One region of the Bacillus paralicheniformis genome, then DNA from elsewhere that is predicted to be linked to it. Evidence: riboswitches for the same ligand, from Rfam matches in the RefSeq annotation. Region 1 holds a riboswitch; the other holds the start of a gene.
What was found. Region 1 has a riboswitch for cyclic di-AMP ahead of CP943_RS03055 (dicarboxylate/amino acid:cation symporter). Riboswitches for the same ligand answer to the same signal wherever they lie in the genome.
Positions count from the first base shown of each region.

Region 2: linked by a shared signal. The riboswitch ahead of kdpF (K(+)-transporting ATPase subunit F) and the one ahead of CP943_RS03055 (dicarboxylate/amino acid:cation symporter) in region 1 are both predicted to bind cyclic di-AMP.

Region 1 is NZ_CP023665.1:598,288-603,474, forward strand. Features, by position in the region: gene gsiB (glucose starvation-inducible protein GsiB) at 1-24, shown strand, start outside; gene CP943_RS03050 (AI-2E family transporter) at 247-1,287, shown strand; cyclic di-AMP (ydaO/yuaA leader) riboswitch at 1,359-1,500, shown strand; gene CP943_RS03055 (dicarboxylate/amino acid:cation symporter) at 1,575-2,819, shown strand; gene CP943_RS03060 (ABC transporter ATP-binding protein) at 2,889-3,815, shown strand; gene CP943_RS03065 (ABC transporter permease) at 3,808-4,575, shown strand; gene CP943_RS03070 (hypothetical protein) at 4,697-5,035, shown strand; gene CP943_RS03075 (acyl-CoA dehydrogenase family protein) at 5,160-5,187, shown strand, end outside.
Region 2 is NZ_CP023665.1:2,911,305-2,916,491, reverse strand. Features, by position in the region: gene CP943_RS14875 (MFS transporter) at 1-1,031, shown strand, start outside; gene CP943_RS14870 (aldo/keto reductase) at 1,062-1,907, shown strand; cyclic di-AMP (ydaO/yuaA leader) riboswitch at 2,160-2,302, shown strand; gene kdpF (K(+)-transporting ATPase subunit F) at 2,527-2,604, shown strand; gene kdpA (potassium-transporting ATPase subunit KdpA) at 2,630-4,303, shown strand; gene kdpB (potassium-transporting ATPase subunit KdpB) at 4,383-5,187, shown strand, end outside.

The DNA of each region.
Region 1 (5,187 bases):
GGACGCCAAAGAAGAAGCGGTTAATGTACGGTGAAGAGAGGGGCTGAACATCAGCCCCTCCTTTTTTATGGAAGATGCCTGCCGCTGCCGCACGAGCGCTCATATTAAAATATTATTAATTATTGATCTTCTGAAGAGATTTCCGGTCTGTTTTGTTATATAATTTACAGATGATGCATCAAATTGTAATTATAAAAGTTTGAATGCTAAAAGTTAAGGACTAAAGTACTGGTGGGAGTGTACCGAATGGCAGCGTTGATTAAATTTTTTCAGCATCCTGGGGTCAGGCGTTTTTCAGTTTTTGTTGTATTGGCGGGAGTTTTATATCTGTTCCGCAGCATGATGAATCTCATATTGCTCACATTTATCTTTACGTTTTTGATGAACCGTCTGGAAAATGTGATCCGCGGTTTTTTAAACCGCTTTATTAAAGTCAGCCAGAGACTGATTATTTCCTGTTTGTATGCGGCTCTTGCCATCGCGCTTTCGATCGGCGGTGTGGTCTATTACCCCGTGATCGTCACCCAGATTCAGCAGCTGATCAAACAAGGAAAGTATATTGCTTCTCACCCTGACAGCATTCCTTTTCTCGATATGATCACCGGTATGTTCGGCGATATCAATTTGACATCCTATTTGGAAAAAGGTCTTAACTTTATCTATACATATATCACAGATATTAGCGCGTTTGGCCTGCAGGTGGTTATGTCATTGGTTCTCAGCATGTTCTTATTGATCGAAAAAGACAAGGTCTTGAGCTTAATGGATAAATTTAAGACGAGCAAAATAGCTATTTTCTACGAGGAAATTGCTTACTTTGGTAAAAAATTCACGAGAACGTTCGGAAAGGTGCTTGAGGCTCAGTTTATTATCGCCTCCATCAATTGCGCATTGACGACCATTGCCCTCGCGATTATGGGTTTTCCTCAGCTATTCGGCCTTGCCGTCATGGTGTTTTTCCTCGGGCTGGTTCCGGTCGCAGGTGTTGTGCTCTCCCTTATTCCGTTAAGCATTATCGCCTACAGTATCGGCGGAATCGCTTATATCGTATCACTGGTATTGGTTATCATGATCGTCCATGCGATAGAGGCCTATTTCCTCAATCCGAAACTGATGTCCGCCAAGACGGAGCTGCCGATTTTCTTCACGTTTATCGTGCTGATTTTTTCTGAACATTTCATAGGGATTTGGGGTTTAATTATCGGTATTCCGATATTTGTTTTCCTGCTTGATATCCTTGATGTCACAAGTCAAGAGAAAAGCCGAACAGCGGGCACCCGAAAATAGCATATATTTGTAAATCGGAAAATTTGGTTTACATATTTCGAATTTTCAGGTATAACTGTTATATAACGAAATAGCGCCACACGTTTAATCCTTTAGTAGGAGTGGGGGACCCGATCATTTGGGGTGAATTTTTCTGTTCCCGTGCGAACTGAAAGACGGACATCTCTTCGTCCGAACCCGTCAGCTAACCTCATCAACGTGAAGAGAGTCATGTGGAACCAATTTTAATGGTAAAAGCCCATGGGAGATCTCTCATGGGCTTTTTTTGGAAAGGGGAGATATGTTATATGAAGTTAGCAACAAAAATTATTATCGCTCTATTACTCGGTGCAGCCGTCGGTATTATACTGAACGTCACTTCGCCGGATGTATTTAGCAAGCTTAATACATTTTTATTCGGGCCGCTCGGCACGATCTTCCTCAACTTAATTAAAATGCTCGTTGTACCGATTGTTTTCTTTTCTCTCACTTTAGGGGTAGCAGGACTTGGAGATCCAAAGAAACTGGGCAGAATCGGTGCCAAAACGATTTCTTTCTTTTTAGTTACAACGGCAATTGCCATTATTATCGGACTTATTTTAGCGTTGGTCATCAAACCGGGAACCATCGGAACGTATGATACAAGCGCAGCGGAATATTCAGCACAGAAAGCGCCAAGCATTGCCGAAACGCTTTTGAATATCATTCCGACAAACCCGGTTCAGGCAATGGCTGAAGGAAATATGCTGCAAATCATTGCTTTCTCCATTTTGGTCGGTCTCGGAATTACGATGCTCGGCAAAAAAGCGGACGCTCTTCTCAAAGTGGTTGAACAAGGTAACGATCTAATGATGTATCTCGTCAATCTCGTCATGAAGTTCGCACCGTACGGTACGTTCGGCTTGATTGCCGGGGCAATCGGAAGTCAAGGCTGGGACGCCATTAAAGCAATGGGGCTTTATATGATCGTCGTCATTCTGGCGCTGTTCATCCACACCATCGTCACATACGGCTCAGCGATTGCGTTTTTGGCAAAGCGGAACCCGCTCACATTCTTTAAAGATTTTTCAGAGGTTATGCTTGTTGCCTTCAGTACGTCAAGCAGCAACGCGACGCTTCCGGTTTCGATGGATGTCGCTCAAAGAAAGCTGAAAGTGCCAGAGCCGATCTCAAGCTTTGTTCAGCCGCTTGGAGCTACGATCAACATGGATGGCACGGCAATTATGCAAGGGGTAGCGACGGTCTTTATCGCTCAGGTGTACGGCAATGACCTGTCACTGACACAGCTGTTGATGGTTGTTCTCACCGCAGTGCTTGCCAGCATTGGAACAGCGGGTGTTCCGGGTGTCGGACTGATTATGCTCGCCATGGTTCTTCAAACAGTTGGCCTTCCAGTTGAAGGAATTGCGCTAATATTGGGAATTGACCGACTTCTGGACATGATTCGTACGGCTGTCAATACAACAGGTGATGCAGCATGCGCAGTCATCGTCACCGAAACGGAAAAGAAACACGGCAAAATCGAAGCCCCTCATAGTGAAGTGTCCGTGTAACTCAAAAATGATATAATCAAACAGTGCCTTTTCGGCACTGTTTATTTTTTTGGGAAAGAGGAGGGGGCTATGACAAAGCAGCCTGTTTTACATATAGAAAATGTTGATAAAATCATAGACGGCAAAACGATATTGAAGGATATCCGCTTAACGGCGGATGAAGGGGAGATCATCGGCCTGCTTGGACCGAACGGATCAGGAAAAACGACCCTCATCAAATTGATTACCGGGTTAATTAAAATGAAGAGCGGATCAATTGTCATAAACGGCTTTCCGATTGACCGCCAATTTGAAAAAGCGATCCGGTCGGTCGGAGCCATCGTTGAAAATCCAGAATTTTATCCGTATCTGACAGGCTATGAAAATCTGAAACACTATGCAAATATGCACGCTGGAATCGGTCGGGATAGACTGGCGGAAGTGATCAGCAGGGTCGGGCTAGAAGATGCCGCAGAAGACAAGGTCAAAACATACTCGCTCGGAATGAAACAGCGCCTCGGTATTGCCCAGGCGATTCTTCACCGGCCGAAGCTGCTGATTTTGGACGAGCCGACAAACGGATTGGACCCGGCGGGAATGAAAGATTTCCGCGAACACTTGCGTGAGCTTGCCGAAGAAGAAGGAACGGCGATCCTGTTTGCGACCCACTTGCTGAAGGAAGTGGAAGATTTGTGCGATCGGGTCGTCATTCTTCAACAAGGGAAAATCAAATCAACCGTCGTCCTCAATGATGCGGATGAAAAGCAGGAAAAGGCGATGCTGGAGGTACAGCCCTATGACAAAGCGCTTCAGTGGCTGAAAGACCAGGGATACGAAGCCCGCGCCGAAAAAGGTCTCCTCGCCGTAAAGGTGGCGAAAGCGCAAATTCCTGCTTTAAATCAACAGCTTGTCGCCAATGAGATTGACGTCTATTCGATCGCTCCGTTTAAGCAGTCTCTCGAGGATGAATATATGGCGCGGACGAATGGAACGGAAGAGAGGAATACTGATGTTTAAACTGATTCAAAACGAGCATGTTAAATTGCTGAAGCGAAAAGTAACATTTGTATCGCTGGCGCTGATCGCAGTCTTTCAATTTCTCCTCGCGCTCATAACGAAAAGAATCCTGATGAGCGCCGGGACAGAGGATCATTTTATCGGCTATTTTTCATTCACCCCAAACCTGAATATCCTCTTGCAGGGGCTTTCGATTGTGGTGGCGGCTTCAATTATATCTTTTGAATATGATAAAAAGACGATTAAATTTTTGCTGATCCGCCCTGTCAGAAGAGAAAAAATTCTTGTTTCAAAATACGTGACGAGCGTGCTCGCAAGCATTTGGCTCTTTATCATTTACTACGGATTTTCTTTATTGTTCGGTCTGCTCTTTTTCGGCGTGAAGCTCGACGAAAAAGCGGAGCCGCTCTTTATCAATACGGTGACAATGATCGGTACGCAGTGGTTTGAAGTATGGATGATGGTTTCCTTTGCGTTTTTATGCTCTGCATTGTTTAAAAGCAGCGCGCTCAGCATCATGGTGTCGATCGTCGTGTTGTACGGCGCCAAAATGCTTGTGACGATCATGTCTTATTTGGAAAAACCGCTCGGTAAATTTTTGTTGTTCGCTAATACTGATTTAACGCAATACGCCGGTGAGGCCAAGCCGCTTTTTAGCGGGATGACGCCTTTGTTTTCACTCGTCATCGTCTTTCTCCATCTCGTGTTTTTTCTCGGAACGGCGTGGTGGGCCTTTTGTAAACGCGATATGAAAGTATAAAATATTTTGTCTAAAGTGTGACAAAAGGAATGACATTTTTGTGAAATATGTCGTAATTACCGTGTGAATTTCCTATCCTAAATTATAATTTTAGGATAAGGGAATGGGGGATGAGACATCCATGAAAAAATTTATTACGGCATTGCCGATTGTATTGCTGTTGTCATTTTCATTTGTTTCTTTTGCCTTTAATTTCGATCATCTTGTCTATTTTAGACTTGCGCTCGGGCTCTTTTCGCTCGCAGGTTTGTTTCTGTTATATAAATTGAAAAACGGCGTCCGCTTCTTTATGGCGTATCTTTATGGAAGCTGGGTCGTGCTGGCCGGAATCGCCGCATATGAAGAACCGCTTTTTTCCGATTTCTTCTTCGGCGGTCTCACGATCACGATGGGCTACTTAACCTACATGCTGATTTATCTCGGTATGAAGGTTGACCGTCGCGGCGGTCAAGCCGTTTAGTCAAAAGCGCACCTCGCTGAAGGTGCGCTTTTTTGTTTTGCCAAGGGTATCATTTGCACAACAAGCCGTGAACGAACTATAATACTTATTAAATCTATCGGAATTTGGTCAGGAGGATGCCGGTGTGTGTTCAATATTTGTGAAAACGGAAA
Region 2 (5,187 bases), 2.1 Mb from region 1:
CACCCGTATTGACGTCTGTCACATCGAGTATGCCGAGAAAAGCGCTGTTGCTTGTGATTATGATTATTTTTATGATCGGAAACGGGCTTGCGGCATGTGCCGGAAGCATCGGTGTTTTATTAACCGCCCGCGTGATTTCCGCGTTTTCTCATGGCGTATTTATGTCAATCGGTTCAACGATTGCGGCAAGCCTGGTTCCGGCGGATAAAAGAGCCGGAGCGATATCAATTATGTTTACCGGTCTGACGATTGCGATGATTACCGGAGTTCCCATCGGCACTTTCCTCGGTCAGCTGTTCGGCTGGCGGATTGCTTTTGCGGCGATTGTCGCTGTCGGCGCACTGGCGTTTATCGCCAACAGCTTTCTTGTTCCGGCCGATTTGCCGAAAGGCGTCCGAACGTCTTTCAAGAGCCAATTGAAACTTGTAACCAATGGCCGTCTGCTGCTTTTATTCATCATTACGGCGCTTGGTTATGGAGGAACATTTGTTGTCTTTACGTATTTATCCCCGCTGCTTCAGCATGTGACAGGTTTTAAACAGGAAGCTGTTGCCGTCATTTTGCTTGCTTACGGCATTGCCGTCGCGCTCGGAAATATCATCGGAGGTAAAGCGGCCAACCAAAAACCGCTTACTGCATTATTCTATATGTTCATCGCCCAAGCGGTTGTGCTTCTCATCTTAACGGCGGCTGCTCCTTATCAGGCAGCGGGCTTTATCGTCATCATGCTGATGGGATTTTTAGCATTTATGAATGTCCCCGGGCTCCAGTCCTATGTGGTAATTCTGGCTGAACGGTTTGTTCCGGGGGCGGTAGATGTCGCATCAGCTGTCAATATCGCTGCATTCAACGCCGGGATCGCGATCGGATCTTATACAGGAGGCGCCATCACACAGTCGATCGGTTTGATTCACACTCCATGGGCCGGAGCTTTGATGGTGCTCGGCGCCGTCGCGCTGACGGGCTGGAGCAGGGCGCTGGAACGAAATGACCAAAAACAAAATCAAGCTTTAAAGAAAAACTGCGCATGATGTATACAAAAATATGAGGAGGCCAATTAGATGACGGTAAAAAATCTGCAAGATCGAATCACATTGAATAACGGGACGGACATGCCCTGGTTTGGACTAGGCGTGTTTAAAGTAGAGGAAGGGCCCGAACTGGTGCAAGCCGTAAAAACGGCAATCAAGCACGGCTACCGCAGTATCGATACGGCAGCCATCTACGGAAATGAAGAAGGGGTTGGCCAAGGAATTCGCGAAGGGTTGAAAGAAGCCGGAATTTCTAGAGAAGACTTGTTTGTAACGTCAAAGGTCTGGAATGACGATTTAGGCTATGACGAAACGATTGCAGCCTACGAAGCGAGTCTCGAAAAGCTCGGGCTCGATTACCTGGATTTATACCTGATCCACTGGCCTGTTGAAGGGCGCTATAAAGCGGCGTGGAAAGCCCTTGAAACTCTTTATGAACAAGGGCGCGTAAAAGCAATCGGCGTCAGCAATTTTCACGTTCACCATCTGGAAGACTTGCTGAAAGATGCCGCCGTCAAACCGGTGATCGACCAGGTCGAGTATCACCCGCGGCTCACGCAGAAAGAGCTGCAAGCGTTTTGCCGTTCGCACAGCATCCAGCTTCAAGCATGGTCGCCGCTGATGCAAGGCCAATTGCTCAGCCACCCGCTGCTGAAAGATATCGCGGACAAGCACGGCAAGACACCTGCTCAAGTCATTTTACGCTGGGATTTGCAAAACGGAGTCATCACCATTCCAAAGTCGACAAAAGCGGAGCGAATTGCCCAAAACGCGGACGTATTTGATTTTGAACTGACCCTCGAGGAAATGAAGCAAATTGACGGGCTGAATGAAAACACCCGTGTCGGTCCTGATCCTGATAACTTTGACTTTTAACAAAAAACGGCCCCGTTCGAATTTCCGAGCGGGGCTTCGACACATTTTTTATCCGCCGTTTTTCACAGGTAAAAGCCATAATATGAAAGAGAAAACGAGATATTAAGAGAAAATAGAAGGTAATAAGTCATAAACTGTGTAAAAAAGGTTATAAAATTGATAAACGAGGAAATTTGATCATTTATGAAACTTTACACGATGATTGAACGGGCGTAATATAAATCTCATCAAAAAACTGAATAAAATTTCCAATTAACGTAACCGCTGAATTCCAATTGGAAGCGGGGGAACCAATTTTTTGTGGCGCTGCCACTTGGGGTGAATCCTTTTCAAGGTAAGGTGACTCTTTGCACCTGAATCCGACAGCTAACCTCGCAAGCGTTTAAAGAGAACCAAAAAACGTGCATAAAGCACGGTTTCTTAACTGTGCCCAAAAAAGCCGTAAGAGGTTTGTTCTCTTGCGGCTTTTTTTCGTGCAAAAAACATGAAAGGAGGTGAGCGGAGTGCTGGATATCGTGATGCTGGCCATTGTCGCATTTTTAGCGGGGATGATGTTTCTGTTGCTGAGATGGGCGGGGAAAACCGCTGATCAATCATAAATGTGAAAGGAGTGATTGCCATGGCGCTATTGGCAGCGGGAGCAGCCGCCATGTTTGTCTATTTGACTTATGCTTTATTGAATCCTGAGAAATTTTAATTGTACACAAATTGGGGGTATTGAAATGACGTCGCTCATATCCATCTGTTTTATCCTGCTTGCCGCATTGCTGGCAGCCAAACCAATGGGGCTTTACATAGCGAAGGTATTTGACGGCGCCCCGTCCAAAATCGACCGGTTTTTCCTTCCGGCGGAACGCTTGCTGCTGGAGCTGGGCGGAGTAAAAGGAGAAAACCAATCGTGGAAGAAATACGCCGCCGCGCTGGTTCTCACGAATACGGCGATGATTTTCATCGTTTATCTCGTTTTTCGTCTGCAGGGTGTACTGCCTTTAAATCCTGAAAAGGTCGCGGGAATGGAACCTACACTGGCTTTTAATACGGCAGTCAGTTTTATGACGAATACAAATTTGCAGCATTACAGCGGCGAAAGCGGTCTGTCCATGCTTTCGCAGATGATTGCGATCACCTTTTTAATGTTTGCCGCTCCCGCTACGGCGCTGGCCGCCGCGATTGCGATGATTCGGGGGCTCGCCGGGAAACCGTTCGGCAACTTTTTTGTCGATTTGGTCCGTTCGATCACGCGGATTTTACTGCCGATCACAGTTGTGGTGTCGCTTGTTTTCGTCGCCCTAGGCGTACCGCAGACGCTTGACGGTTCCGTGACAGCCCATACGGTGAGCGGAGGGGAGCAGTCCATTGTTCGGGGGCCGGTGGCGTCCTTTTTATCCATCAAAGAGCTGGGGAACAACGGCGGGGGGTATTTTGGCGTCAACTCTTCTCATCCATTTGAAAATCCGAATGGATGGAGCAATGCGATTCAAATTTTATTAATGCTCTTGATTACCATCTCACTGCCGTTTACGTATGGGAAAATGGTTGGGAATCTGAAGCAAGGCCGCATTCTTTTTGTATCCGCAGGTCTTTTGTTTTTGCTTTCAGCCGGGGCAGCTTTCATGGCGGAATCGCAAGGCAATCCCGTCATCAATCAGCTCGGAATCGAGCACACAGAAGGCAGCATGGAAGGTAAGGAAGTGCGGTTTGGAACATTGAATTCAGCTTTTTATGCGATGGTTACCACCGCGAGCGAGACAGGAGCTGTCAATACGATGCACGACACGCTCACGCCACTAACGGGTCTTTTGGCATTGCTTAATATGATGCTGAACACGGTGTTTGGCGGAATAGGCGCCGGATTGATGAACATGCTTCTATACGCGATGGTTGCGGTTTTTCTGTCGGGCTTAATGGTCGGAAGAACGCCTGAGTTTTTAGGCAAAAAAATTGAAGGAAATGAAATGAAGCTTTTAGCCGTTACTCTGCTGATTCATCCTTTGTTAATCTTAGGGGCGTCAGCGCTTGCCGTCATGACGCAAGCGGGTCAGGCTGCAATTTCAAATCCCGGATTTCACGGGATCAGCCAGATTTTATACGAATATACGTCTTCAGCCGCGAATAACGGTTCAGGATTTGAAGGACTCGGAGACGCGTCGCCTTTTTGGAATATAACAACGGGAATTGTGATGTTTATCGGCCGTTATTTCTCAATTGTCACACTGCTCGCAGTTGCGGGGTCACTTTTGAAAAAGCAAACCGTTCCGGAAACAATCGGAACATTTCGCACCGATTCAAGCCTGTTCAGCGGGATTTTTATCGCTTCGATCCTGATCGTCGGGGCTTTAACATTCTTTCCGGTGCTTGTGTTGGGACCGGCCGCAGAATATTTAACATTACGATAAGGGGGCTTTACTCATGAACGATTTGCATCATTCCAGTCAACAGGCCACACCGGATGCCGTTCACACAACAAAGCAAACGATGAACGACACGATCATCAAAGATGCGGTCAAACATGCCTTTTTAAAATTAGATCCGCGAACTATGATCAAAAATCCGATTATGTTTGTCGTAGAAGTTGGATTTTTCATAACGGTTCTGCTTTCCGTGTTTCCCCGGTTTTTCGGCAGTACGGCGGCTCCCTGGTTCAATCCGGCGGTTTCTTTCATTTTGCTGATCACCGTGTTATTCGCGAATTTCGCCGAAGCGCTGGCTGAAGGAAGAGGAAAGGCACAGGCCGATTCTTTAAAACAGACGAAAAAAGGGGTTTCGGCCAATAAAGTAATGGATGACCGCATTGAGAAGGTAGCGCCTGCCGAGCTTAGAAAGGGGGACATCGTCATCGTCTCCCAGGGAGAAATGATACCTGGCGACGGTGAAGTCATCGCGGGTCTCGCATCAGTAGACGAATCGGCCATCACGGGAGAGTCTGCTCCGGTCATAAAGGAAGCAGGCGGTGATTTCAGCTCTGTTACGGGAGGCACCCGGGTCGTCAGCGATTCGATTAAAGTCAAGATCACGAGTGATCCGGGTGAAACGTTCCTCGATCAGATGATCGCTTTAGTCGAAGGGGCTGAAAGGCAAAAAACGCCGAATGAAATCGCGTTGAATACGGTTTTAACGAGCTTAACGCTGATTTTTCTGATCGTTGTTGCGACACTCCCGTTTTTTACGTCCTATCTCGGTTTTCAAATTGATCCCGCCGTCTTGATTGCCCTGCTTGTCTGTCTTATACCGACGACGATCGGCGGGCTCCTGTCAGCCATCGGGATTGCGGGAATGGATC